One region of the Pseudomonas sp. ChxA genome, then DNA from elsewhere that is predicted to be linked to it. Evidence: riboswitches for the same ligand, from Rfam matches in the RefSeq annotation. Region 1 holds a riboswitch; each other region holds the start of a gene.
The links. Region 1 has a riboswitch for cobalamin ahead of P5706_RS10400 (ABC transporter substrate-binding protein). Riboswitches for the same ligand answer to the same signal wherever they lie in the genome.

Region 1 (9,556 bases):
TGCAACGCACAGACCGTGTGGCTGGATCGCAAATAAAACAGGCAACACCAACCAACTGTGGGAGCTGGCTTGCCTGCGATAGCGGTGGGCCAGTGACAACTCCTTGGCTGACACACCGCAATCGCAGGCAAGCCCGCTCCCACCTTTGATCTTCGGTGTTTGTGGGTATGCGTGAATTCTGCAACGCGCAGACCGTGCGGCTGGATCACAAATAAACCAGGCAACATCCTTTCAACTGTGGGAGCTGGCTTGCCTGCGATAGCGGTGGATCAGTGACAACTCCTTGGCTGACACACTGCAATCGCAGGCAAGCCAGCTCCCACCTTTGATCTGCAGTGTTTGTGGGTGTGCGTGAGTTTCTGCAACGCGCAGACGGTGTGGCTGGATCACAAATAAACCCGGCAACACCCCTTCAACTGTGGGAGCTGGCTTGCCTGCGATAGCGGTGCATCAGTGACAACTCCTTGGCTGACACACTGCAATCGCAGGCAAGCCAGCTCCCACCTTTGATTTGCGGTGCTTGTGGGTGTGCGTGAGTTTCTGCAACGCGCAGACGGTGTGGCTGGATCCCAAATAAACCCGGCAACACCCCTTCAACTGTGGGAGCTGGCTTGCCTGCGATAGCGGTGCATCAGTGACAACTCCTTGGCTGACACACTGCAATCGCAGGCAAGCCAGCTCCCACCTTTGATCTGCAGTGTTTGTGGGTGTGCGTGAATTCTGCAACACGCAGACGGTGTGGCTGGATCAAAAATAAACCAGGCAACACCAACCAACTGTGGGAGCTGGGTTGCCTGCGATAGCGGTGCATCAGTGACAACTCCTTGGCTGACACACTGCAATCGCAGGCAAGCCAGCTCCCACCTTTGATCTGCAGTGTTTGTGGATATGCGTGAATTCTGCAACACGCAGACGGTGTGGCTGGATCACAAATAAACCAGGCAACACCAACCAACTGTGGGAGCTGGCTTGCCTGCGATAGCGGTGCATCAGTGGCAAATCCTTGGCTGACACACCGCAATCGCAGGCAAGCCAGCTCCCACCCAAGACAGCTCCCACCCTGGATCTGCTGTGTATGTGGATCAGTCCACCGTGACCTTGCCGGTAGAAAAATCGACCTTCAAATTCAGCCGCCCTTCATTCACCAACCACGGCCGAATCGAAAACCTGCGCGCGCCGCACTGATGCATCGGGTCCTCTGCGGCAATGGCCTTGGCATGTTCAATCGACGTTGCACGAATCACAAACATGCCGTCGCCGTCCCAGTACTGCTCATCATCACTCCAGTGCGGCCCGGCAGCGACCAGGATACCGTCGCGCTCGATCTTGCATTGATGCTCAAGGTGAATCGGCAGGTTCTGCATCACCGGGCCAAGCCCGTCGGTTGGCGTTGAAAACACCACGTAGAACTGCTTTTGCAGCATGCCCTTACTCGCCTCAAGCACTTGCTCGCGCGTTACTCGGTTGGTTTGCATGGTCGTACCTGTAGGACTGTGGACGTGGCGGCGCAGGCTTTTTTCACCTGTAAAATTAGCCACGAAGCATTCCCCAACCCTGAGGGCGAGCGGTAGACCGGTCGCGGGCATAAGACCTATGTCCAGCAGGCATGCAGTTGCGTCAGAGCGCCCACAGGCGGATCAAGGCAAACCCCAGGTCTACGTTGACGCATTCACGCCCATCCACCCACTCATCTGCGCGAAGGCGCCGCCCGGTGTTGGTCTCGCGTTCGCCTTTGGCAATCACCAACACAAACAACCGGGCCGGGCATTCGAATGAACGCAACCGCTCAACATCAGCCCTCACTGACCAATCGCCCTCCAGGCATTTGGCTTGGGATATGTCGCCCAGGCACTTGATTTCGGCGACCATGTTCGTTGAACCGCTGTCGCCCAGGGCATACAGGTCGGCTTTGCGCCGCTCGCCAATCGGCAAATCGGTCCAGAGGCTGATCTCCTCCTTGAACCAGGCATACAAACTGATTTCGGCCTGAATCCAGTGCTCGCGGCAACTGTTCAGCTGCAGTACCTGTTCGAGTTTATCGCCCATTTCACGAAAGGCTCGCTCGAACAAAACAATCCATTGATCAGCATTCATTGCAGACTTCCTGTGTATGACCTATCGAGGCTAGTGCTTGACCGGCGCATCCCAGCAATCCGGCTGGCGGGTGCAGACATCGTATTGGCGGTCCATCAAGGCCATGCGGTTGATATGGGCATCCGTGGCCGCCCGGAACGACTGATTGCTGGTCGTAATATAAGCCGCGGTGCGGTCACTCAGGCGTGTGCTTAACTGGTGGCGAGTGTGGGCATCCAACGCCTGGGGCGCGGTGGCCATGGTTTGAAGTGTCACGTCGCTGAGGCGGCTCAACTCATCGCGATAGGTGTTTACGTATTCGGCACGGGCCACGTCATGCTGGTGGTTCAAGTCGTACTGCATAGCTTCCAGGTTCTGCTTGTAGAGCGCCCAATAACCCTCAGGCAGCACACCACCGTCTTGTTTACGCAATTTGGCAATGCGCGCGTCGTTATCCGAAGCGGGTTGGAGGACGGGCTTGTGCGACGAAATCACCACAGGGTCTTGAGCGATGATCTGGTCGATCCAGCCCGCCCGTGAAGAGTTCGAGGGCAAAACCTGGCCTAACGGTTCCAGCGGCACTGGCGCAGCAGATGGGGGTGACGACACTGACTGGGCGCAACCACCCAGCATTAACACGGTGCACAAATGGGTCAAGGCGAGGACGTTGCGAAAAATCATAAGTTCTCCATGAACAGAGGTGAATCGAAAAGGGCGCGGCAAATAATATCATTGAGCCATCACCGAATATCACCCCATCGCCGGAATATCGCAGGGCGGTACGCGCGTCAATCCAGCATCCGGCTAAGCAGCCGGTGCCCGTCTGCCGTCACCTCGACCATCGCCGACAGCATCACGCCGTCGGCGCCATCTGAGGAAAGCAGGCTCCAAAAATCTGGCGGCTGATACCTCACACCCACTGTGCCCGCCTTGGCGATCACATACACGTTGAGCACCTGTCCGGGTTGCATCAATGGGCTGTCACCCTCGACCTTGTAACCGAGCACCTGCGGCTTTTGTATGCGCGCCTGGCCCATGGCGTAGCCCGCAAACTCACGCACCGCAACGGCCTGGCCCGCATCCAGTTCCTGCTGTATCGCCGCCCCCACATTGGATAGCCGCTGACCACCCTGGACGTGGGCGACCCCATTTGCCAGCGCACGGCGCGCCGTGGCCAGCAATTGGCGCTGCGCCGGGGTGGCATTGGCTGTGGCGAACGTCCAGACCTGAGCAACATGGGCCTGGGCCGACGCCGCGATCAACTCCACTTTTACCAGCGCCGCGTCCGGGAACGGCACGTCGGTGGGCGGCGCGGCGCTCACCTGGTTATTCACCGACACCCCCACCGCTGCCGGGTAACCGCGAAAGCCGAACATCATCGGCAACCAGCCGTGCTGCGCGTACTGCTCAAGTAAAAAACCCTGCACCGCAGTGCCGGTGCCGCCCTTGCGGATCATCGGCCCGACCTTGAGCAGCAGGTCACTGGCCATGGGCGCCAGTTTTGTTTCCTCGGCGAGGATGGTGGCGTCGTCCAGTTGGGCAATGGCATGGGCCCTGGCACTGATCGCGTCGGTGAAGCGCGTGAGCGAGAGGTCGGCGGCGTAGGCGTTTACGCAAAACAGCAGGGGCAATATGCCTATACGTAACAACATAGTCTTCCTTGAGGCAGGTCTGGGCGCAGGCGGATTGTACCTGCACCTTAAGCCTGAGATGGACTACCATACCGCGCCGGTTCCCAAACGGGACTAATAGGGAATTCGAAGCGCTGCCCATCGCGCCAATCGAAACTGCCCCCGCAACTGTAGGTGCCGAGCCTGCTCCCCACTGCCACTGGACCACGTCCGGGAAGGCCGGAGCGAGGCGACGACGCATCAGTCAGGAGACCTGCCGGCAAAGCGTTATCACTAACCGGCGGGGTGTCCGGGAAGGACATCCGCGCCCTGCAAACCTGCAGCGTTCAAAGGTGTGTTTCCGAGCCGTACCTGCCCTGTTTCCCGTACGGTTCACTCGGAGATTGCCCCATGCTGCTACGCGTTTGCGCCCTGATCACCGGCCTGGGCTTTTGTGCCCTGGCCCACGCCACGCCGACTCACTACCCGCTGACAGTCGAAAACTGCGGCAGCAGCGTCACCTTCCAACAGGCCCCGGCACGCAGCGTCACCATTGGCCAGGCCGCCACCGAGATGCTCTACGCCCTGGGCGTGGCGAATAAAGTCGTCGGCACCTCGCTGTGGTTCAACAGCGTATTGCCGCAGTTCAAGGCGCAGAACGACAAGATCGAGCGCCTGGCCGACAACGAGCCGAGCTTCGAAGCCGTGATCGCCAAGCGCCCGCAACTGGTGGCCGCCGAGCTGGAATGGGTGGTCGGCCCGCAAGGCGTGGTCGGTACTCGCGAGCAATTCCATGAACTGAAGATTCCCACCTACGTGCTGCCCTCCGACTGCGAAGGCAAGGACAACCTGGTGGGCGCTGACGGCACGCGGCTGGAGCCGTTTCGCATCGACACGATTTATAAAAGCATCAGCCAGTTGGCCGAGATTTTCGACGTGCAAGCGCGCGGCCAACAGTTGAATGACGAACTCAAGGCCCGCCTGGCCAAGTCCGTCGCCACCGCGCAAGGCAAAGGACTCAAGCACGCCAGCGCACTGGTGTGGTTCTCCAGCAGCGAAATGGCCGCCGACCCGTATGTGGCCGGCCACAAGGGCATCCCCGAATTCATGCTGCAAACCCTCGGCCTGAACAACGTGGTGCAGTCCGATGAAGAATGGCCTGCCGTCGGGTGGGAAACCATCGCCAAAGCCAACCCGACTTTCCTGGTGATTGCGCGCATGGACCGCCGCCGCTACCCCGCCGACGACCATGAAAAGAAACTCGCCTTCCTGCGCAGCGACCCCGTGACCCGCAACATGGACGCGGTGAAAAACAACCGCATCATCATCATTGACGCCCTGGCGTTGCAGGCCAGCCTGCGCATGTTCGACGGACTGGAACAACTGGCCGCTGCCATCGACGGCTACGACCTGCCCAAATGACCCGTACCCTACTCGCCCTCGCCGTGTTACTGATGGCCGTGCTCGCCGGCACCGCCATCGGCGAAACCGCAATCGAACCGCAGGTGGTGTTGCAGGTGCTGGCCAACAAACTGTGGGCCGCCGGTTACGTGCTCGACCCGATCGACGAAGGCGTGGTGTGGAACTACCGCCTGACCCGCGCCCTGGTCGCCGCCGCGTGTGGCGCCGGGCTGGCCACTTGCGGGGTGATTTTGCAGTCGCTGCTGCGCAACCCATTGGCCGATCCGTACCTGCTAGGCATCAGCGCAGGCGCCTCGACCGGCGCAGTGTTAGTGGCATTGATAGGCGTGGGCGGCGGTTTGATTTCGCTGTCGGCGGGCGCGTTTGTCGGTGCCATGGCGGCATTTGCCTTAGTGATTCTATTGGCACGGGCCAGCGGCTCAGCCAGCGGCACCGGCCAAATCATCCTCGCCGGCATCGCCGGTTCGCAGCTGTTCAATGCCCTCACCGCGTTCCTGATCACCAAGTCCGCCAGTTCCGAACAGGCACGCGGCATCATGTTCTGGCTGTTGGGCAACCTCAGCGGCGTGCGCTGGCCCTCGGTGTGGCTGGCGGTGCCGGTGGCGGTCGTAGGCTTGGCAGTGTGTTTGTGGCATCGGCGTGCGCTGGATGCGTTCACCTTCGGCACCGACTCGGCGGCTTCGCTGGGTATTGCGGTGCGGCGTGTGCAGTTTGTGCTGGTCGGTTGCGCGGCGTTGGTGACCGCGGTGATGGTGTCGATTGTCGGCTCCATCGGTTTTGTCGGGCTGGTGATTCCCCACGCCGTGCGCCTGCTGCTGGGCACCGGACATTCGCGGTTGCTGCCCGCCAGTGCGCTGGGCGGCGCGTTGTTCTTGATCGCCGCTGATGTGCTGTCGCGCACCTTGATCAAAGGCCAGGTGATTCCGGTGGGCGTGGTCACGGCGCTGGTCGGCGCGCCAGTGTTTGCGCTGATCCTGATTGGTCGGAGGAATGCCCGATGACGGTACTCAGTTGCACCGGCCTGGGCTTCAAGGTGCGTGAAGCGCAGTTGCTGCGCGACATTCAGCTTGAAGTTCAGCCAGGTGAAACCTTGGGCATTGTCGGGCCGAATGGCTCGGGCAAATCCACCCTGCTCAAATTGCTCGCCGGTTTGCGTGTACCCGCTTCGGGCGAGGTGTTGCTGGGCGGCCAGCGCCTGGGCAGCCTGTCGCGCCGGGCCATCGCGCAGCAATTGGCCGTGGTGGAACAGCAGGCCGACACCGACGACGCCATCCGCGTCTTCGACGCCGTGGCCCTGGGCCGCACGCCCTGGCTGTCGGCGCTGAGCCCGTGGTCTGGCGAAGACGATGCCATCGTGCGCCAGGCGCTGCATGATGTGGACGCCACCCACCTGGGCCAACGCGCCTGGCGCAGCCTCTCTGGCGGCGAGCGCCAACGCGTGCACATCGCCCGCGCGTTGGCGCAACGACCGCAGATCTTGTTGCTGGATGAGCCGACCAATCACCTGGATATCCAACATCAGCTGGCGATTTTGAAAGGCGTGCAAGCACTGCCGGTGACCACGCTGATTGCGCTGCATGACCTGAACCAGGCGCTGACCTGTGACCGTTTGGCGGTGCTGGATCACGGCTGCCTGGTGGCATTGGGTAAACCGCTGGAGGTGCTGACGCCGCAGCGGCTACAGGAGACATTCGGGGTGCAGGCGCATTACCTGACGGACCCGTTCGACGGCGCGCAAATCCTGCGGTTACGCCCAATTTAACTGACTCTGTGGGAGCTGGCTTGCCTGCTCCCACCTTGATCTATAAATACCGCTGCATATGCGTGGTCTGCCACACCGGGTCGGCGTCGACGTCGATGACCTCAAAGCCCTGCCGCCGCCAAAAATCAATCGCACCCGGCAAAAACGGATGGGTGTGCAGGTAAACCACCGCCACCCCATCCGCCTTTGCCTTCGCCTCTAACGCGCGATACAACCTGCCCGCCAGGCCAAAGCGCCGAAAAGCCGGGCGCACAAACAGGCGCACGACTTCCACCGTTTTAAACCCCTGGTAATTCAACCGAGGGAAACGGCCGTCGTAAGGCAAGTAGCCGATCGCCGCGACGATCTGGTCATCTGCACGAGCGATCAGAAATTGCCCGCCGCCCTCAAGGTAGGTGGATTCAAATTGCGCCAAGTCGTCGGGCATCGCCGCTTCGCTGAGCTTAGGGAAAAGCTCGGCACGCGCTTGCAGCACAAAGGTCAGCACCTGGGGAATATCGGCAGCGGTGACCGCGTGAATGTTCATTACCCGCACGCTCGCTGGTAGAGAAGGTAGGCATTGGAGCCCGTCCCGACGCACACAAAACCTGCCTGCTCATACATCAGCCTGGCCGGGTTATCCGCCCGCACGCTCAAGCGCAGTTGCGTGAAGCCGCTACGCTTGGCCGCAACCGCATAAGCTTCCAGCAACACACGACCTATGCCCTTACGCCGGTACGCCTCGCTGACGCTGATGGTGCAAAGCTCGGCAGAATCGGCGTCGGGCGTCCATAACGAATAACCCGCAAACTGCCCCTCCAGCGTTGCCACTGTCAGCCGGTCAAAATTCTCGACCCACACGGCCAGGTTTTGCTCCAAGTGCAGCCGCCATGCGGACTCGTGAGCCGGCTCCCAACATTGGATGTAGGCCAACTCGCCGCGGTAAATCAGTGGCAGGTCGGTGACGATAGCCGGCCTGAGTGTCACGTGTAAGTCGCACATCGCACTGCCCTTGGTAACTGACGACAAGAAGGCTTGAGATTACCGACGCTGTGAAAAAAAGGGGGTTTCATCTAGTCCTGAGCGGCCTGCACCTTAATGTGAGCCGTAATCCACGCGCGGCTATGGGCAAGCACTGCCTGCGCCATCGCCACCGGAAAATGAATAAACCCATGGGCAGATTCCGGTAACAGATGGGCTTGCACCTCTGCCGCTATGCCCCAGCGTTCGGCGATCAGCAGCGTGTCGTCTTTAAGCGGGTCCAACTCCCCCACAAACATCAACGCAGGTGGCAGCCCTGTGAAGTCGCCATACAACGGTGACAACGGCGGCTGCCGACGTGCTTCATCACTCAACCCCGGCGTCAGCATGCGCAGCGCTTCAACCATTCCCGGTCCGTCCAGCAACAATGTCTCTGGCCCCGCCGTGCGCACGCTCGGTGTGCCGGTCAAGTCGTATACGCCGTAGTACAACACCGCACCGCGCACACGCTTGAGCAATTCAGGCCATTGCTTAAGTGCCAGCAAGGTTGCCGCCGCCAGATGCCCACCGGCAGATTCACCCACGACGAACACCGGCAGATCGGCAAACTCATCACTGCCGAGCAGCCAGCGCGCGGCATTCAGGCAGTCCTCCATCAGCCCTTCGACCGGCGTGTCCACCGCCAGCCGATAGTCCACCGACACCACCGCCACGCCGCACGCCTGCACCATACCCAGGTTCAGGTCGTCATCCATCTGTGCATTGCCGATCACCCAGCCGCCGCCGTGGATATCCAGCACCACGCCTTGGGTTTTCCCCTCGGGCCGCAGGATGCGCACGGGCACGCCCGCCACTCGGCGGGTTTCGGCCACAGGTGCTTTCTTTATCGCCTGGCTGACCCGCAACAGCGCCTGGATCAAACGCGGCGTGACGCGGTTGCGGATTTTAAAACGCGGCAGCCACGCCAGCTTTTTATTGAACTGGCGCATCTGGGCCAGCTCAGCCTCGCTCGCGGGCCAAAGTTTGTGAGCCATCAGCGGTTATTACGCAAAATCGAGAAATTCAACGCCGCCGCCACACTCAGCCACGCCAGGTACGGGAACAGGATCAAGCCGGTGATCAAGTCCAACCGCAACGCCATCACCACCAATGCCGCCACCACCAGCCACAGGAGCACAATCACCACCATCCCGGCCACGATGTTATGCGCGCCGAAAAACACCGGCGTCCACAGCGTGTTCAGCGCAATCTGCGCCGCCCACAGGCCTAAGGCCAATTGGCTGCCGGGAATCATCGTCAAGCGATAGCCCGCCCAGGCGAGCAGCAGGTAGATAACCGTCCAGGCCACCGGAAACAGCCAATTAGGCGGCGTGAAGCTGGGTTTGACCAGGCTTTCGTACCACTGACCGGGCTTGAAAATGACGCCGGTACTGGCGGCCGCGCCGCAGGCGATGAGGAAAATCAGAAAGATCATGGGCTATCCACTCAAAGGGTTCATTTCAACATAGGACGCGTCAGCAACCGGTAAAAGTTCACAAATCATCCGGCGAAACGATCTTTAGCCAAGGCCAGCGCGCCTGATAACTGCGGGCCTTGGCGGCGAACAATTCAGGCTCGCGATGCAGCGGGTTGATCCGCAATACGCCCTGCTCCACATCCGCCAACCCATAGGGCGCGTACACTTCGCCGGTGTCGATCTCCAGCCCGATGCACGTGCCGGCCACCAGGT
Region 2 (9,556 bases), 2.0 Mb from region 1:
GTTGGTGACGCCGCCAAGCAGCTCATGGATCAAGGCCGTGCCGCTGGCAGGCAACTCACTGGGCACCGGGTAACCTTCGGCGTGTAGCGCACGCAAGATATTCAGCGCCGCTGCCGGGGTGTCCAGGCCTACGCCATTGCCGATGCGGCCGTCGCGGGTCGGGTAATTGGCCAGGATCAGCGCGATGCGTTTATCGGCATTCGGCACGCGCGCCAGTTCAACCCAGCGCCGCGCCAGCTCAGCGACAAAATCCATGCGCTCGGGCGCTGCGCGGTAGCACACCACGTCGGATTGGCTGCGCTCGCTGCGCCAGGCTAAATCTTTAAAGCTGATGGGCCGGCTGATAATGCGCCCGTCCAGCTCCGGCAGGGCGATGTGCATGGCCAGGTCACGCGGGCCAAGGCCTTGTTCGCTGGCCTCCCAGCCGGGCTGGTTGTCTTGCGCGCAGATCGCCTGGATCACCGCGATATTGCGGCGAAACGGCCGCAGGTGCGGGGCTTCCGGGCTGGACTGGGCAAAGCCGGTGGTGTTCAAAATCACCGCCGCCTGCACTTCATCGAGCAAGTCCTCGACCACCGTCAGGCAGCCGGGCTCTTTCAAACTGGCCACCGCCATCGGCAGCGGGTTAAGACCCGCCGCCTGCAAGCGTTGGCAGAACACGTCGATAAAACCGGTATTGGCCGCCTGCAGGTGCGAGCGGTAGAACAACACCGCCGCCACCGGCCAGTCGGCGTGCCAATCGGCCTGCCAGTCGTTCAGCCGTGGGTGGGGTTTATGTGGGTGATAAATGGCCGTGCGCGCCAGGGTTTGCGGCTCGTCCCAGGCGTAGTCGCGGCCCAGGTGGCTGCTGGCCAGGCAACGGTAGAAATCCAGCGCATTGCCCAAACCGCCCTGGCGCAGGAAGTGCCAGAGGCGGTCGCGCTCAGCCATGCCAACGGTGCTTAAGCCGCTGAGTTCCGGGTCGGGGCGATCATCGCCCGGCACCAGAATCAACTGCACGCCGCGCTCGGCCAACTCCACCAGGCGCTCAATGCCGTAGCGCCAGTAGCCGATGCCGCCGTGCAGCGAAATCAGGATGACCTTGGCGTGGCGCAGCACCTCGTCGACGTAAAGGTCGACCGAGGCATGGTTCTGCACCTGCATGGGGTTGGCCAGGCGAAAGCTGGGGTAGTCGTCGGGCAACTGCTGGCCAGCCTCGGCCAACAGTGCAAGGCTGGAATCACCGCTGCACAGGATCACCAGCTCGGCAGGAGTTTGGCCAAGGTCGGCAATATTGTCGTCCGAAACGAAACCGCCCGGCTGAGTCCTGAGCAGGTGCATGGGCTAAACGCTGAGTGCTGCGCGCAATTGCGCTTCGAGGCCCGCCGCGTCCAGTTCCTGGCCGATCAGCACCAGGCGTGTGATGCGCGCTTCGTCGGCGCCCCAGGCGCGGTCAAAATGCTTGTCGAAGCGCGTGCCCACACCCTGGATCAGCAGACGCATCGGCTTGTTCGGGATCGCCGCGAATCCTTTGACGCGCAGGATGCCGTGCTGCACCACCAACTGGGTCAGGGCGTCGAGCAGCAGTGCTTCGTCGGCCTGCGGCAAGTCGATGGAGATGGAGTCGAACGCATCGTGGTCGTGATCGTCTTCACCGTCGTGGTGATGATCGTGATGGCTGTGGCGGCCGTCGATGTGTTCTTCGGAACCGGCGCCCAGGCCGATCAGCACGTCCAACGGCAAACGACCGCTGCTTGCTTCGATGATCTTCACCGCCGGCGGCAGCTCCTCGGCGACTTCCAGGCGCACGCGGGCCAGGTCTTCGGGGCTGATCAGGTCGGATTTGTTGAGGATCACCAGGTCGGCGCTGGCCAGTTGGTCGGCAAACAGCTCGTGCAGCGGCGATTCGTGGTCCAGGTTCGGGTCGAGTTTGCGCTGGGCATCAACCTGGTCCGGGAAGGCGGCGAAGGTGCCGGCGGCCACGGCCGGGCTGTCGACCACGGTGATTACCGCGTCAACCGTGCAGGCGCTGCGGATTTCCGGCCACTGGAAGGCTTGCACCAAGGGTTTTGGCAGGGCCAGGCCCGAGGTTTCGATAAGGATATGGTCAAGGTCGCCGCGACGTGCCACGAGTTCACGCATGACCGGGAAGAATTCTTCCTGCACGGTGCAGCACAGGCAGCCGTTGGCCAATTCGTAAACGCGGCCGTTGGCTTCTTCTTCGGTGCAACCGATGGAGCACTGCTTGAGGATCTCACCGTCAATGCCCAGTTCGCCGAACTCGTTGACGATCACGGCGATGCGACGGCCTCGGGCGTTGTCGAGCATATGGCGCAGCAAGGTGGTTTTACCCGAACCGAGGAAGCCGGTAACGATGGTGACGGGGAGTTTGGCCAGTGTTTTCATCGGATGCCCTTGGGGGCGGGCAGACGGGACGATAGACCCTGCGACGGCGCGCAGCAGCGGATTTCGTCACCGGATCACCCCGCCCGGTTAAGTAGAAAATCGGTTACGAGGCAGGTCTCCTGGCTTGGGGTTTGCAGGTCTTGCGACCCGCGCTGGCTGCGCCTTCCCGCCGTTATGGCAGTGGCGTGGCAGGCAGATAAACCCTTTACAGTTGCGGGGGCAGCCGCGGCTTGTACCGCGTTCCCTTCTTAGCTTCGGCGTGGGCCGAAGAACCTCGAAGGTGCAAGGCTACAGGGGCTCGCGGCATTTGACTACCGTCGCCCGCCCATGCTCTCCTACACATCTTGTTTCGGGTGCCCTTCACAGGGTGAAACGGGAAACCGGTGAGTCATCGCGTAATGACGAGTCCGGTGCTGCCCCCGCAACGGTAAGCGAGCGAAGCGTCACAACCACTGTGCCTGTAGGGCATGGGAAGGCGATGCTTGATACGGCCCACCTCTTTCCCCAAGAGCGCCCCTCGCAAGCCCGGAGACCGGCCCGAAAAAATCAGATAACAAACCCGCGGTGGGCGGGCGCTGTTCGGAACCCTGCGTGCCTGGCTCGCGGGGTTTTCATGCGCTCGTGTCACCCTGAAACCCTGAAGGGACGCGCCATGTCGATCATCAGCAGCACCTCGCACACCGCCAGCAGCACCGCCACCTTGAGCCAACGCCTGAGCGCCGCCATCGGCGCGTCGATCCTTGGCGCGTGCCTGGTGTACTTCGCCGGCTTCTCGCATATCGAGGCGGTGCACAACGCCGCCCACGATACCCGCCACAGCGCTGCGTTCCCGTGCCACTGAGGCCTGCCGACATGATCAAGCGTATTGCCCAAACCGCAGGTTTCACTGGCCTGCTGGCTGCCCTGTTGCTGACCCTGCTGCAAAGTTTCTGGGTCGCTCCGCTGATTCTGCAGGCGGAAACCTTTGAAAATGCCCCGGTCGCCGAAGTGGCGCACGAACACGCCGCTGGCGCCGCAGCCCACACCCACGATGCCGAAGCCTGGGAGCCGGAAAATGGCTGGCAGCGTGTGCTGTCGACCACCGGTGGCAACCTGGTGGTAGCGGTCGGTTTCGCGCTGATGCTGGCCGGCCTCTACACCTTGCGCACGCCGACCCGCACGGCTCAAGGGTTGTTGTGGGGCTTGGCCGGTTACGCAACCTTTGTACTGGCACCCACCCTGGGCCTGCCGCCGGAGTTGCCGGGCACGGCTGCCGCCGACCTGGCGCAACGGCAGATCTGGTGGATCGGTACCGCGGCCTCCACCGCCGCCGGTATCGCGCTGCTGGTGTTTGGTCGTAGCTGGCTGCTCAAGGTGTTGGGCGTGGCGATCCTGGCCGTGCCCCACGTGATCGGCGCGCCGCAACCGCAAGTGCATTCGATGCTGGCACCCGAAGCCCTGGAAGCGCAGTTCAAGATCGCCTCGCAACTGACCAACGTCGCCTTCTGGCTGGCCTTGGGCTGGATCAGCGCGTGGCTGTTTCGCCGCAACCGCGACGGTCAATACTCGGCATGACACTGGTGGTCGGCCTGGGCTGCCAGCGGGGCTGTGATGTTCACGCCCTGCTCGGCCTGTTTGACGCAGCCCTCGCCGACGCCGGCATTGAACGCCAACGCATCACGGCGCTGGCAAGTATTGATCGCAAACAGGCTGAACCCGGCCTGCTGGCCCTGGCCCGACTGCTGGAACTGCCTTTGCAGTGTTTCAGTGCAGAACAATTGGCCGGTTTTGCACAGCGCTTGAGCCACAAGTCAGCCGTCGCTTTTGCGCATACCGGTTGCTATGGCATCGCCGAAAGCGCCGCCCTGGCCCTGGCTGAACAGTTGTCCCAGCGCCCTGCCCGCCTGTTGATCACGCGCAAAAAAACCGCCCAGGCCACCTTTGCATTGGCGTGCGCCGACTAAAATCCCGATAATTGCCCTCCTCGATCATGAGCAACTTTCATGCTCGCCCGTTTTTCAACAGGAACTCCCATGACCGTCTACTTTATCGGCGCAGGCCCCGGCGACCCGGAATTGATCACCGTCAAGGGCCAGCGGCTGATCCGCAGCTGCCCGGTGATCATCTATGCCGGCTCCCTGGTGCCGGCGGCGGTATTGCAAGGTCATCAGGCTGAACAGGTGGTCAACAGCGCCGAATTGCACCTGGAACAGATCATTGAGCTGATCAAGGCAGCCCACGCCAACGGCCAGGATGTGGCCCGCGTACACTCCGGCGACCCGAGCCTGTATGGCGCGATTGGCGAGCAAATCCGTTATTTGCGTGAGCTGGGCATACCGTTCCAGATCATCCCCGGTGTGACGGCGGTGTCGGCTTGCGCAGCGTTGCTGGAGACGGAGCTGACACTGCCCGACATCGCCCAAAGTGTGATCCTGACCCGTTATGCCGATAAAACCAGCATGCCGGTGGGTGAGGCATTTGACAGTTTGGCGCAACATGGCACGACGATGGCGATTCACCTGGGGGTCAACCATCTGGAGAAGATCGTCGCCGAACTGCTGCCGCACTACGGCGCGGACTGCCCGATTGCCGTGGTACACCGCGCGACGTGGCCGGATCAGGATTGGGTGGTGGGCACTTTGGTGGATATTGCCGCGAAGGTGGCGGCCAAAGGGTTTCGGCGTACGGCGTTGATTGTGGTGGGCCGGGTGCTGGCCAGTGATGGTTTCAGCGAGTCGTCGCTGTATCGGGCAGGCCATGCGCACCTTTACCGGCCCTGAATCACAGAAACAAAATGTGGGAGCTGGCTTGCCTGCGATAGCGGTGTGTCAGGTACCGGATTTGTTGGCTGATAGGCCGTCATCGCAGGCAAGCCAGCTCCCACAGTTGATCTTCTTTGTTAAGTAGACCGTTTAAGACACAGAATTTAAAGCATAAAAAAACGGCGCTCACGGGGCGCCGTTTTTTTCTTTGCAGTGAACACCTTACTCAATAGTAGGCGTTTTCTTTCTGCGTGTGGTCGGTCACGTCACGCACGCCCTTAAGCTCCGGGATACGCTCGAGCAAGGTGCGCTCGATACCCTCACGCAAGGTCACGTCCGCCTGACCGCAGCCTTGGCAGCCGCCGCCGAACTTGAGCACGGCAATCCCGTCCTCGACCACATCGATCAAGCTGACCTGACCGCCGTGGCTGGCCAGCCCCGGGTTGATTTCGGTTTGCAGGTAATAGTTGATGCGCTCGTTGACCGGGCTGTCGGCGTTGACGTTCGGCACCTTGGCGTTGGGCGCCTTGATGGTCAACTGGCCGCCCATGCGATCGGTGGCGTAGTCGACCACGGCGTCATCGAGGAAAGCTTCGCTGAAGTTGTCGATGTACGCAGTGAAGCTTTTAAGCCCCAGGGCGGTGTCTTCAGGTTTCTCTTCCCCAGGCTTGCAGTAGGCGATGCAAGTCTCGGCGTACTGGGTGCCAGGCTGGGTGATAAAGACGCGGATGCCGATGCCTGGGGTGTTCTGCTTGGACAGCAGGTCAGCCAGGTAATCGTGGGCGGCGTCGGTAATGGTTATGGCAGTCATGGAAACTCCTCACAGGCTTGCTCGGAGTTTACGCCAAATTGTTACGCAGGTACAAAGTCCTAGTGTTTTTGTCGGGATAGTTTTTTGTTTGGGCGCGAGAGGTGTGTTTATCCGTTATTTGGATAACGGCTGAGTAGGGTTCCGCTCTTACAGCGGGTCACTTTTGTAAAGACCGGAATGCCGGCCCAGACAAAAGTAACCAACATGTCTTCATCGAAAAGGATGTAAGAGCCGGAGCAACAGCAGAGCCATACTCGGTCAAAGGTGGGAGCTGGCTTGCCTGCGATGCAGACACCTCGGTGTATCAGGTACACAGAGTTGATGCCATCGCAGGCAAGCCAGCTCCCACAGAAAAGCCGCTCCCAGGTGTCTGCGAATCCGCTTTTCGCTTTTGATCTGAGACGCCCCGTTAACCATGTGTCCGGTCCGTACAGGGCGTTTGCCAAAAGTGGCCCGCCGTCAGGGTGGAACCCTAAGCCACCATTACCGCAGCAACGGATACATCCCCCCACCACCCCACTCACAAATTCTCATACCGATTCATATCCAGCACACCCTCTTCCACCGGCGTAGTCTCACGGACGTACTGCGACAGGTCGTGAAAGTATTGCCAGAACAGCGGATGACTGCGCCGCACACCCCACCGATCAACAATTTTCTCGAACCGCTTGGCATCCTTGGCATTCTCCATCGCCACCACAAACTCGGGCACTTCCTGGGCCGGAATATTGAAGATGAAGTTCGGATAGCTGCTAAGCACACCCGGATAGATCGTCACCGTATCCAGCCCCGGCTGATAGCGATAAGCCTCGCCCAGCAGAAACGCCACATTGCTGTGCGCGCGGTTACGCAGCAGGCTGTAGACCACGCGCTTGCCGCTGGCGGTCTCGATACGCAGCATGGTTGCCTCAGGCAACTGATCAATCACCTTGAGCCCCGCCGCCGGGCGCGATGTCAGCCGGCTCAATGCCTGCTCCGCGTCCTGCAACGCCGGGTCGAGACCATCGCGCGAGCAATAAGCACCCGTGCAACGGTTGATCGGATCCGGGCTGGCATTCAAATCGCCGTAACGCGTCAATAATTGGTTGGCAAAGTCACGTTTCGGGTCTTTTTCATCCAGATGCAAGCCGCTTGGCTTGTCGTCATCAATCGCCTCGTAGTCCAGCCACAGCTTGAGCTTGCCGCTGTTCTGGTACCAATCATCCATAAAATCATCGCGGGTATCGGCCGGCATCAGGCGCAGGAAATTCTGCTCAGCACCATTACGAATCAAGTCGAAATACAAGCGCGTCTGGGCCTGGTGCGACACATTGCCGAACACATCAAAATTCACCGCCAACTGGTAATAGGTGCGCTCCAGCAGTGGATAGTCAAACAGCCACATCGTCTGCGGCACTTCGCCGATCAGGCCCTTGGTCACCGAAGCACTGTCGAAATGCCGGAAAATCGTCAGCAAGGCATTGTCATTACCCGCCCACAACGTCGACCAGCTCGGTGGCGGCACGTCCGCATAGCTGTCTCGGCGCAAGGCTTCATACTGGTTGCGCTTGTCGCGATAGGCCAGCCACAGGCTCAGCACGCTGCCCACGTCATCGTTCTGCCCCGGCATCGCCAGCAACGGTGTGGCCTGCCCGCGATAACGTGCATCGGTGATGTACAGGTCGTGGTCCGGGTCCTGGAACAACGTCCAGAAGTTGTCGCGGATCACGTCCGTAGCAATCTGCCCACGGCACACCGGCCCACGAATAAAGGTGCGCACGAAGTATTCGGCGTTATCCAGCATGAACTGGTAGCGCGCCTTGACTGGGATGGCTTCGAAGGTCTCGAACGGGTTGGCACGGCGGCCCGGCCCGTAGCCCGGCAAGGCGCTCACCTGCCAGTCGCCGGAGTAGAACAGGGCTTTGATCCGCGCCATTTTCGCTGCGCTGAACGGATAAGTGATGTGGGTTTTATGCACGATCACCCCCTGCACCGGCCACAGGCGGTAATACACCTGGGTGCCTGGGTCGTCGTTGGGCCGGCGAGTGGCGATCAAGTCGATAGGCTGCCCGCTCGGCGTGCGCGAGCGTACCCACTGGAAGAAATGCCCCGGCTCGCCGTTCTCGAAATAGATATGCGCCAGGAACAAATGCTCATACAGCCAGCGCGCCACCAGGCTTTCACGGGCGCCAGGCTGGTTGAACAGGTTTTCCCACTGCTGTACTTGCAGGGCTTCCCTGGCACTTGGCGCCAGGCCTTGCTCGTCAATCGGCGCACCGGAGGCGAGCCAGCGCTGCAAGGTTTGGTATTGCTGGTCGGTCAAACCGGTGACCGCCAGCGGCATGCCTTCCTTGGGATGGCTGCCGGCGTAAGCATTGAACTCGCCGGGCATGGCGCACATGTTTTGGCGGTTGAGGCCCAACACAATCTCATCGGGCAACTTGGCATTCGGTTGCAGCGGCGCGTTATGCCCCAGCTCCAGCATGCGCGCCATCAATGCGGCCTGGCTGCCTTGGGCGTCGAGTACCGAATAGAAGCCTTTTTGTTGCCAGGCCTGTTTGCCGAATGCGTCGTAGAACAAACGCGTGGTCGGCGTGGCCTGGCTGCGCTCGCCGTCATACACCGGGGTTTTGCTCGCGCCACGGGACGCACCCTCGGCGCTGCCCAGGTTTAATTGGCACGCGGAGTCGTAGCAGGCATGGCAGGCCACGCACTTTTCGGTGAAGATCGGCTGAATGTCGCGGGTATAGGAAATCGCCGGGGCGGGTCCGTTGGCCTGTGCAACGCAGGCGACCAGTGCCAGGACGGCGCTGGTGAGTAGACGAAGTGACATGTATCCGGTCCCGATTCAATGCGTGCGCTATAAGTGCCGGCAAGTCTACCGGGCCAAGACCTGCACCAACATGAACGATATTCATGCAAAACCAGTACATGCTCTAAATCGGCACAGGTTTGCTATGATTCACGCCCTCCGAAATGCCTGACCAGAGTAGCCCCATGTCCGACCGTAGCGTTCGTCTGCAAGCCCTTCATCAAGCCCTCAAGGACCGTATCCTGATCCTCGATGGTGGTATGGGCACGATGATCCAGAGCTACAAGCTCGAAGAGCAGGATTATCGCGGCAAACGCTTCGCCGACTGGCCGAGTGACGTCAAGGGCAACAACGACCTGCTGGTACTCACCCGCCCGGACGTGATCGGCGGTATCGAAAAGGCTTACCTGGATGCCGGCGCCGACATTCTGGAAACCAACACCTTCAACGCCACGCGCATCTCCATGGCCGATTACGGCATGGAGGAACTGGCCTATGAACTGAACGTAGAAGGCGCACGCCTGGCGCGCAAGATCGCCGATGCCAAGACCCTGGAGAACCCGGCCAAGCCGCGTTTTGTTGCCGGCGTGCTTGGCCCGACCAGCCGCACGTGCTCGCTGTCGCCGGATGTGAACAACCCCGGCTACCGCAATGTGACCTTCGATGAACTGGTGGAAAACTACACCGAGGCCACCAAAGGCCTGATCGAAGGCGGCGCCGACCTGATCCTGATCGAGACCATCTTCGACACGCTCAACGCCAAGGCCGCGATATTCGCCGTGCAAGGCGTGTTTGAAGCATTGAACGTCGAACTGCCGATCATGATCT
Region 3 (9,556 bases), 690 kb from region 1:
TCAGCAGCGTAACCAACCCCAGTATCGAAGGATCGATGGTGCCCGCGTTGTTCAACGTGATGTTGTTACCCGCAAGGTTCATCGCGGTGCCACCCAACAACGCATTGATGGTTGAGCCAACGGACACGCCAACCGTCAGGTTATCCACCGCGCTGGAAAAGAGATTGCTCTGCAGGATTGACGCCGTGCCCGTACAGGTCACGGAATCACCCGATACCGGGCTGGCGGGCGTACAAGCTGCCATCACCTGTTGGCTCGACAAGCCAATCAACATCCCCGCGACGCCGAGGCGGATAGCAAGTGACAGCGCAGAAATACGAGGTACAACGGCAGTAGCAAGTCTTCTATCCACGCTCAACTCCTTGTGGTCCAAGCCTGTCATCCATGAATGCGTAGAAGCTCAACCTGATTGACCCACACGCATCGAATTCGAGATACCTGACCGTGGTGACAACTGATCCAATTTGTCGAAACGGTAGTAGACCTACAGAAAAGTCATTGAATTAAATGGTATTAATACTTTCGTAAGCGCCGCGTAAGAAGGGGATTACAGCCAGCATCCATTGACTGTCGCGACATAAATACAAGTTTCCAAATGTAAAAAACGCTCTAATAGCGCCCTGTAGATTCGCTTTAAAGATCTGGGAGATCTCAATGCCCCATGAAGGCAACCTGTTACAAGCAGCCGTGGTGTTCCTGCTCGCCGCTGTGTTAACCGTGCCTTTGGCCAAGCGCCTGCAACTGGGCGCCGTGCTGGGCTATCTGTTTGCCGGTGTGATCATCGGCCCGTCGGTGCTGGGCCTGGTGGGCAACCCGCAGAGCGTCGCGCAGTTCTCTGAACTGGGTGTGGTGTTGCTGCTGTTTATCATCGGCCTGGAGCTGTCGCCCAAACGTTTATGGGTGATGCGCAAAGCGGTGTTCGGGGTTGGCCTGGCTCAGGTGGTGCTCACCGGCGTGGTGATGGGCGTGGTGGCGTTGTGGCTGTTTGACCAACCCTGGAACAGCGCGATCGTGCTGGGCCTGGGCCTGGCGCTGTCCTCCACGGCGTTTGGCCTGCAAAGCCTGGCCGAACGCAAGGAACTCAACCAGCCCCACGGGCGCCTGGCGTTTGCCATCCTGCTGTTCCAGGACATCGCGGCGATCCCGCTGATCGCCATGGTGCCGCTGCTGGCCGGCAGCGATCACCCGACCACCGAAGCCCAGGGCGTGCAACACGTGCTGCAGATTCTGGGCAGCATCGCCGTGGTGATCATCGGCGGGCGTTACCTGCTGCGCCCGGTGTTTCGCATCGTTGCCAAGACCGGCCTGCGCGAAGTGTCTACCGCCACCGCGCTGCTGGTGGTGATCGGCACCGCCTGGTTGATGGAACTGGTCGGTGTGTCCATGGCCCTCGGTGCGTTCCTCGCCGGGCTGCTGCTGGCCGACTCGGAGTACCGCCACGAACTGGAATCCCAGATCGAGCCGTTCAAGGGCCTGCTGCTGGGCCTGTTTTTTATCAGCGTGGGCATGGGCGCCAACCTCAGCCTGCTGCTCAGCACGCCGCTGATGGTGATCGGGCTGACCTTGCTGCTGATCGGCCTGAAACTGCCGCTGCTGTACGCCGTGGGCCGGCTGGTGGGTGACCTCAACCGCGAAAGCGCCTTGCGCCTCGGTATTGTGCTGGCCGCAGGCGGTGAGTTCGCTTTCGTGGTGTTCAAGATCGGCCGCGACCAGGGCCTGTTCGAGCCGCACCTTTACGACGTGCTGGTGCTGACCATCACCCTGTCCATGGCGGTGACGCCGCTGCTGTTGTTGGTGTGCCCCAAGCTGTTCAAACACAAGGCCAAGACCGTGGAGGTGCCGGAGGAATACCGCACCATCGAAAGCGATGCGCCGCGTGTGGTGATCGCCGGCATGGGCCGTATGGGCCAGATCGTCGCGCGGATCCTGCGCGCGCAAAACATCTCGTTCATTGCCCTCGACACCTCGGTGGAAACCATCGAGCTGACCCGCAGCTTCGGCGGCATGCCGGTGTTCTACGGCGACCCGCAGCGCCCGGAAATCCTGCATGCGGCCAAGGTCGACCAGGCCGAGTTTTTCGTGATCGCCATGGACGACCCGGAAATCAACATCAAGACCGCCGCCCTCGTGCGCAGCCTCTACCCGCACATGAAAATCATCGCCCGCGCACGTAACCGCCAGCACGTTCACCGCCTGGTCGACCTGGACGCCTCGCCGGTGCGCGAGACCTTCTACTCCAGCCTGGAAATGAGCCGTCGCACCCTCGTCGGCCTCGGCTTGAGCCAGGCCCAGGCCGATGCGCGCATTGATCGCTTCAAAAACCACGACCACCAGTTACTCGCCGCTCAACACGCGGTGTATGACGACGCGGCCAAAGTATTGCAATCGGCCCAGGAAGCCCGCACGGAACTGGCGCGGCTGTTTGAGATGGACCGAATCGAGGAGGAGTCAGACAAGGTGTGAGCTTACGGATGAACGATATTGCGAAATTTCTGACAGAATACGCCGCAATTTCGTTCATCCTTGGAGCGCTTCATGGCCACTTTCACCAAGACCGCCGTCCTGCTGGCCCTTGCGCTTACCGCCGGTAGCGTGTTCGCCGCCAGCAAGCCCCCAGCCACGCAGACCATCTCGACCTTGGGCGGCAAGTTCACCTTCAACCTGCCCAAGGCTTACGTCGCCGACACGCTGCCGACCGGTAAGGTCGAGGATGGCACCGCCGACACTCAAGGCACCCTGTACGCCAACTCGACCACGAAAAGTGTGGTGATCGTCGCCGAAACCGTGCGTAACGACGGGGCAAGCATCAAGGACAATGACCCGCAGTTCCTTGATGGCGCCGTGGCCGACTTCGTCAAGGACCAGAGCGCGGCCCTGCCCGACTTCAAGAAGCAAAACGAGAAGAAGCTGACCTTCAAAGGCCTCGGTCTGCGCCAGGTGGACAGCACGGCCACCCAAGGCGGTGGCAAGACCCTGAACTCCACGTTCCTCGGCGGTTCGGGCAACCATCTGCTGGTGATCCAGGCGATTTCGCGGGCGGATGATGTGAAGGGACATGCTGAGTTGGTGAAGCAGATTACCGGCGGCAAGTAACCTGGTTTAACAAACAACACACCTCAACTGTGGGAGCTGGCTTGCCTGCGATAGCCATTTACCAGTCGACCTATTGGGTGGCTGATAAACCGCTATCGCAGGCAAGCCAGCTCCCACATTGTTTAACCGCGCTTTTACTTCAGGCTGTTTTCCAACCAGGCTTTGAGGTCCTGTATTTCAGCCTCGCTCACGGTATGCGGCATGCCCATATACCCATGAAACTCGGGTTTCAAGCCCAGCCCCAGCAACACCTCATTGGCGCGGGTGGCCGACGCATACGGCAGCGCCTGGTCCAACGTGCCATGGCCGATAAAAATCGCCAGGCGATTCAATGGCTCATCAGGCTTGAGCTCAGCCTTGAGCACCGGCAACACGCTGCCACTCAACGCCGCAATCCCGCGCACCATGGCAGGCTTTCGCAAGCCCACTTCATACGCCATGATCGCGCCCTGGCTGAACCCCACCAAAAACACCCGATCACTGCGTGTGTGGTACTTGGCCGTGGCCTTGCTGACAAAGTCTTCAATCAGCTGGGCGCTACGCTGCAAATCCGCGGTCTCGCCGTCGTAATCACCCTCTCCGGGTTTGCGCGCAAACCAGCGATACCCACTGGGGTCCACCGGCATCGGCGCGCGGGCCGACAGATAGGTCCAGGTGGACGGCAACGCGTCCTTGATGCCAAACAAGTCTTCCTCGTTACTGCCAAACCCATGCAGAAAGATCACTAACGGCTGGTTGCGCGCATCACTTTGCGTCTGCTCCAGGTAGGCCAACGGCAAATCGGTGTGCAAGGCATTATCAGCGTGGGCGGCACCAGCGACTAACGCCAGCGCCAGGGCGAACAGTTTGAACATGGGCATCAACCTCAAGGTTTGCGCAACAAATACGTGTCCATGATCCAGCCATTTTCCAGGCGCGCCGCCTTGCGCACCCGTTGGATTTCGTCGGCCACTTCGCTGACTTTGCCGCTGATAAGAATTTCATCCGGCGTGCCCAGGTAGGCGCCCCAGTAAATATCCATATCCTGGTCGGCCACAGTGCGGTAGGAGTCCTCGGCATCCAGCATCACCACCAAGGTGTCGGCATCACTCGCCTGCCCCGCCGCCAACCGGCGCCCCGTGGTGATCTCGATGGAACGGCCGATGCGGTTGAGCGCCACCTTATGCTGGGCCGCCAAAGCCTGCACGCTGGTGATGCCAGGAATGACTTCGAACTCAAACGCACAACGGCCGCTGGCCAGAATCGCCTGCAAGATGCGGATGGTGCTGTCGTACAGCGCCGGGTCGCCCCACGCCAGGAAAGCGCCCACTTCACCGTCGGCCATTTGCTCGTTGATCATGCGCTCGAAGGTCAGTTGCTTGTCGCGGTTCAGGTCCTGCACGGCGGTGGTGTAGTCGATATCACCGCGCACGCGCTCGGGGCAATCGGCCTCGACGAAGCGGTAACCGGGCTCGGTGATGTAGGTTTCGCAGATCTCGCGGCGCAGGTCGATCAGCTTGTCTTTGCTCTGGCCCTTGTCCATCAGAAAAAACACGTCGGTGCGGTTCAGCGCCTTTACGGCCTGCATCGTGATGTAGTCAGGGTTGCCGGCGCCAATGCCGATGATCAGGATGCGTTTCATGGGGTGCTCTCATTGCGGGGCGTGGATTTTGCCATGTTCATGGCCCTAGGCGTGAGTTTCCAGGCGCAGGCGCCACACCGTGTTGAAACGCAGCTCGGTGGCGGACAGCGGCTCGACGTCGATCAAGTAGAACATCGAGATGGGAAACTGCAGGACGTACAGCATGGCGGCGCGGATCACGAACGGGTGGGTGACGGCCACGACATGGCCGGGGTGGCTTTCCAGGGATTTGAGCCAGTGCCCGACCCGCGTGCATAGCTGCTCTACCGATTCACCGCCATGGGGTGCGGCGGTGCTGTCGGTCATCCAGGCCGCCAAGGCGTCGGGGGCCAATTGATCGATAGCCTGGCCTTTCCAGGCGCCGAAATCAGCGTCACGCAAAGCACTTTCGATCTGCGCGTCGGCACCGAACAGGCCTGCGGTCTGACGGGTTCTGGCCTCGGGCGCGCTGACTAACCGCAGGGTTTTCTTGAAACGCCCCGCCAGGGATAACGCCGCACCTTGCCACTCCATCGCGACAGACTCGTCATCGGGAAAACGCCCGCGCTTTTGCAGCGGCGTGACAGCGTGGCAAATCAAGGTCAAGCGGGTGGCCTGCATCACAATTCACTCTGTTTCGTTGCGCAGTCAGCGTAGACTCGCGAAGTTGTTTCAATATGTTACAACAAACATGAAACAGGAAGCCGGTTCAATCCCGGCGCGGTCGCGCCACTGTATTCGGCCTTTTAGCCGTAAGCCAGACCCTGTTTCAGCCCTATCGCTATCCATTTCGGGACGCGTCATCCCTGGAGGTTTTCATGGCTACTACTGCTGCAACCCATCCTGATGTCTATGTGCCAACGATCCCACTGGGCGAGATTTTGCCCTGGGCGATCTTTGGCGGCCTGCTGCTGATGCTGGCGATCTACTTTGTCGGCGCCGAGCAAGGCGCCACCGCCGTGTTCAAAGGCATGTACGTGCACGAGTTTGTACACGACGGTCGTCACCTGCTGGGTTTTCCCTGCCATTAATTCATAAGAGAGCCACAACATGACAGGGCATTTACTCGTACGCGGGATGCTGGTGGGCTTGCTCGCCGGCGTGTTGGCGTTTGGCTTCGCCAAGACCTTTGGTGAGCCGCAGATCGACAAGGCCATCGCCTTCGAAGACCAGATGGCACAGATGCACGGCGATGCGCCGGAAGAAGAACTGGTGAGCCGTGAAGTGCAAAGCACCTTCGGCCTGTTCACTGGTGTGGTGGTGTACAGCGTGTCACTGGGCGGTATCTTCGCCCTGGTGTTCGCCTATTCCCTGGGCCGTATCGGCAAGGTCGGCCCGCGTGGCTTGGCGGCGCTGTTGGCGTTGGCGGCGTTTGTGACGCTGATTGTGGTGCCTGGGCTTAAATACCCGGCCAATCCGCCGTCGGTGGGCGATCCTGAGACGATAGCGCAGCGTACCAAGCTGTTTTTCCTGATGCTGCTGGTGTCGGTGGTGGCGGCGGTGATTGCCGTCAACGCGGCCCGCAAGCTGATTGCCAGCCGTGGTGTGTGGGCTGGGGCGATCCTCGGGGTGGCGCTGTATATCGTGATTGTGTCGGTGGCGGGTAGCCTGTTTCCGGTGATCAACGAAGTGCCGGAGCAGTTTTCGGCGGTGCTGCTGTGGAAGTTTCGCGTGGCGTCGTTGGGGATTCAGCTGGTGCTGTGGACGACCTTGGGGTTGGTGTTTGGTGCTGTGGCCGAGCGTAAGCTGAGTCAGCCTCGGGCGCGGTTTGGCTCTTGAGATTTTGAGCAAACCTGTGGGAGCTGGCTCGCAGCGGTGCGACGATTCGGCAAGCCAGGTCCCACAGAAAATCAGATCTTCAGTGTATCCAGATCCGCCTTTCGCGTTTGATCCAACCACTCAGGTCGGCTACTTGGCCGCCGGGCTACGGCTCCCCTTCCCCCGTCTCGAGCCACTCCTTGCTCAAACTCAACGCACGCGCCAGCCCCTCCAGATGTGCACCCGGCAAACCACGCAAAAACCAATTGTTCAAACGTTGCGGACTGATGCGCAACCACTCGGCAAAGGCCGTCGGAGGAATTTCGCACGCCTTGAGCGCCACCCGCAGGCGGTGCCCCGAATGTGAAAGACAGTTTGGCGGTGACGCCTGGCCCTGAAGATGCTTTTTGCGGATATTCATGAATGATCGGCTCCCTGCCGTATTTTTTCCCAGCAGTGACTATAAACCCCAACGTCCCTGAGCAATCAGGCCAGCGCTGCTGCCGCCGCAGGCGGCACAACCACCGGGCTAGCGCTGGCAACAAAATCTTCTTTGCGCAACACCACCAGGGCAATCAGCGATACCACACCGGTGGCCACGTAGAAGTACCACGGTGAAGTGATGTCGCCCGTCACTTTGATCAGCCAGGTGGAGATCAACGGCGCGCTGCCGCCAAACACCGCAACCGGCACGTTATAGGCCACGGCAATCCCGGTGGAGCGGATGCGCGTGGGCAGCAACTCACTCATCAGCGCGTAGGTGGATGAGGCGTACAGCCCGAACAGGATCGCCACCGTCATCAACGGCGCGAAGAACGACGCGGGCGTGGCGGTGGGTGCCGACTTGAACAGCCAGAACATCGCCAGCGTGGCCAGGGTGCCGATCACCATCAGAAACGGCTTGCGCCCGTATTTGTCGGTGAAGGCGCCACCAAACGGCATCACGAATGCCGCCGAGAAGCTGGCGACAAACACATAGAGCAAGGTGGTGCCGCTGTCGAACTTGAGGATCTTGGCCATGTAGGTCGAGGCGAAGGTCAGCACCAGATAGAAGATCGAACTGTGCAAGGTGATGATGAAGAACACCAAAGCGATCGCGCGCTTCCACTGCCAGACCTCACGCAACGGTGCGCGGGAAGTTTGCCCGGCGCGTTGCAGGGCCAGAAACTCCGGGCTGTCTTCCAGCTTGAGGCGGATGTACATGGAGATAAAGCCCAACGGCGCCGCGATCAGGAACGGCACGCGCCAGGCCCATTCCTGCATCATCTCGGCGCCGAGGATCCAGGTCATGCCGTTAGCCACGGCGCCACCCAGCAGCAGGCCGAGCACAGCGGTGACCATCAGCCAGCACGTGGCAAAACCACGGCGGCCAGGGCCGGCGTATTCGGAGATAAAGCTGGTGACGGTGCCGATTTCGCCGCCCGCCGAAAAGCCCTGCACGCAGCGCACCAGGATCAGCAGGATTGGCGCGGCTATGCCAAGGGTCGCGTAAGTGGGCAACAGGCCAAGCATTACGGTGGAACCGGTCATCATCACCAGCGCCATAATCAGGGTTTTGCGTCGGCCGATCTTGTCCGCCAACGGGCCGAAGAACAGCCCGCCCAAAGGCCGGATAAAGAAGCTCAGGGCGAACGCCGCGAAACTGGCGAGCAGGCTGGTGGTGGGATCATCGGAGACGAAAAACGCCTGGCCGATGTACACGGCGAGAAAGCCGTAGACGCCGTAGTCGTACCACTCGATCAAGTGGCCGGAGGTGGCACCGAGAAATGCACGGCGGCGCTTGCGCTGCGTATCTTGCGCTGTATTGCCCATCGAAGGGACTCCTTGTCGGTTGTTCTGTCCATGAAAACTAGGAAAGCGCGGCGATACTCGCTGCTTTCAACCACTGCCGCAAGTCGGTCTTGAGAGTTTTTCCGTAACTGTTCTTGGGCAAATCAGCTCTGAACACATACTTTTTGGGTTTCTTGAACGAGGCCATGCGCTGCAGAAACCACGCGGTGAGTTCGGCCTCGTCCAGCGCCTGCCCGCTGCGTGTGACCACAAAGGCCACCACTGACTCGCCCCATTGCGCGTCCGGCTCGCCCACCACACACACCTCGGACACCTCGGGATGCTGCACCAGCACTTCCTCGACTTCACGCGGGTACACATTGCTGCCGCCGCTGATGATCACGTCTTTGGAGCGGTCGGTGAGGGTCAGGTAGCCGGCCGGGTCGAGAAAGCCGATATCGCCAGTGAGCAACCAGCCATCAACCAGGGTTTGCGCGGTGGCCTCTGGGTTGCGCCAATAACCTTGCATCACCGTGGCGCCGCGCACGGCGATTTCACCGCGCTCGCCGGGCGCCAGCGGTTGGTGCCGGGCGTCGAGAATGCGGATTTCAACACAGGCTTGCGCGTGGCCGACGGAGGCCGCCAAGGTTGACCAGCCCGGACGCTGGCGGTCCGCGATCAGTGCCCGCGGCAATACGCTGATGGTCATCGGGCTTTCACCCTGGCCGTAGATCTGCACCAACCGTGCGCCGAAAGTGTCGAGCGCCTCGCACAGATCGGCCAGGTACATCGGGCCACCGCCGTAGACGATGGTCTTGATGCCGTCGCCACCATAACCCTGGCGCCGCGCTTGTTCGACCATGCGCTTGACCATGGTCGGCGCGGCGAACAGCGATACATTGCCCAGCTCCGTAGCCAAGCCAAACAGCTCGCCGGCATCAAAACCGCCGGAAGCCGGCACCACATGCCGGGCGCCGCAGCGCACATGGATGAAGTTGTACAGCCCCGCACCGTGGGACATCGGCGCGGCATACACGGCTGCGTCGTCGGCACTGACCGGGTCGACATCCGTGGGGTAACACAACGACATGGCGACCAGGTTGCCGTGGGACAACATCACGCCCTTGGAGCGCCCGGTGGTGCCGGAGGTGTAGAACAGCCAGGCCAGGTCCTGACTCTGGCGCGGCACCGGCTGCTCCAGGGTCGGCCAGCCACGTGTCGGCGGCAGCGTGTGAGCGTCCAGTTCCTTGCAGCGCGCAGGCAGATCCCGGGATGACGAAAATACCCGGCCGCCGTCGGTAAAGATCAGGCGGGCCTCGGCATTGGCGGCAATCC

Region 2: another riboswitch for cobalamin. It lies ahead of cobW (cobalamin biosynthesis protein CobW); the one in region 1 lies ahead of P5706_RS10400 (ABC transporter substrate-binding protein).
Region 3: another riboswitch for cobalamin. It lies ahead of P5706_RS13565 (CbtB domain-containing protein); the one in region 1 lies ahead of P5706_RS10400 (ABC transporter substrate-binding protein).

Annotation. Positions count from the first base shown of each region.
Region 1 covers NZ_JARPMK010000001.1:2,322,289-2,331,844, reverse strand. The annotation lists gene P5706_RS10425 (aldehyde dehydrogenase family protein) at 1-36, shown strand, start outside; gene P5706_RS10420 (YciI family protein) at 1,083-1,475, opposite strand; gene P5706_RS10415 (hypothetical protein) at 1,618-2,094, opposite strand; gene P5706_RS10410 (hypothetical protein) at 2,125-2,754, opposite strand; gene P5706_RS10405 (M24 family metallopeptidase) at 2,862-3,725, opposite strand; cobalamin riboswitch at 3,786-3,979, shown strand; gene P5706_RS10400 (ABC transporter substrate-binding protein) at 4,095-5,105, shown strand; gene P5706_RS10395 (FecCD family ABC transporter permease) at 5,102-6,106, shown strand; gene P5706_RS10390 (ABC transporter ATP-binding protein) at 6,103-6,867, shown strand; gene P5706_RS10385 (GNAT family N-acetyltransferase) at 6,908-7,393, opposite strand; gene P5706_RS10380 (GNAT family N-acetyltransferase) at 7,393-7,848, opposite strand; gene P5706_RS10375 (alpha/beta hydrolase) at 7,920-8,861, opposite strand; gene tspO (tryptophan-rich sensory protein TspO) at 8,861-9,301, opposite strand; gene P5706_RS10365 (nucleotidyltransferase family protein) at 9,360-9,556, opposite strand, start outside.
Region 2 covers NZ_JARPMK010000001.1:4,284,482-4,294,037, forward strand. The annotation lists gene cobN (cobaltochelatase subunit CobN) at 1-1,320, opposite strand, end outside; gene cobW (cobalamin biosynthesis protein CobW) at 1,324-2,385, opposite strand; cobalamin riboswitch at 2,478-2,677, opposite strand; cobalamin riboswitch at 2,720-2,940, shown strand; gene P5706_RS18960 (CbtB domain-containing protein) at 3,038-3,226, shown strand; gene P5706_RS18965 (CbtA family protein) at 3,238-3,939, shown strand; gene P5706_RS18970 (cobalamin biosynthesis protein) at 3,936-4,328, shown strand; gene cobM (precorrin-4 C(11)-methyltransferase) at 4,398-5,144, shown strand; gene nfuA (Fe-S biogenesis protein NfuA) at 5,353-5,937, opposite strand; gene P5706_RS18985 (fatty acid cis/trans isomerase) at 6,458-8,749, opposite strand; gene metH (methionine synthase) at 8,914-9,556, shown strand, end outside.
Region 3 covers NZ_JARPMK010000001.1:3,016,944-3,026,499, reverse strand. The annotation lists gene P5706_RS13595 (autotransporter-associated beta strand repeat-containing protein) at 1-352, opposite strand, end outside; gene P5706_RS13590 (monovalent cation:proton antiporter-2 (CPA2) family protein) at 655-2,463, shown strand; gene P5706_RS13585 (DcrB/PsbP domain-containing protein) at 2,536-3,093, shown strand; gene P5706_RS13580 (alpha/beta hydrolase) at 3,228-3,947, opposite strand; gene cobF (precorrin-6A synthase (deacetylating)) at 3,959-4,714, opposite strand; gene P5706_RS13570 (histidine phosphatase family protein) at 4,760-5,314, opposite strand; cobalamin riboswitch at 5,350-5,479, shown strand; gene P5706_RS13565 (CbtB domain-containing protein) at 5,512-5,724, shown strand; gene P5706_RS13560 (CbtA family protein) at 5,744-6,472, shown strand; gene P5706_RS13555 (hypothetical protein) at 6,618-6,872, opposite strand; gene P5706_RS13550 (MFS transporter) at 6,938-8,263, opposite strand; gene P5706_RS13545 (class I adenylate-forming enzyme family protein) at 8,301-9,556, opposite strand, start outside.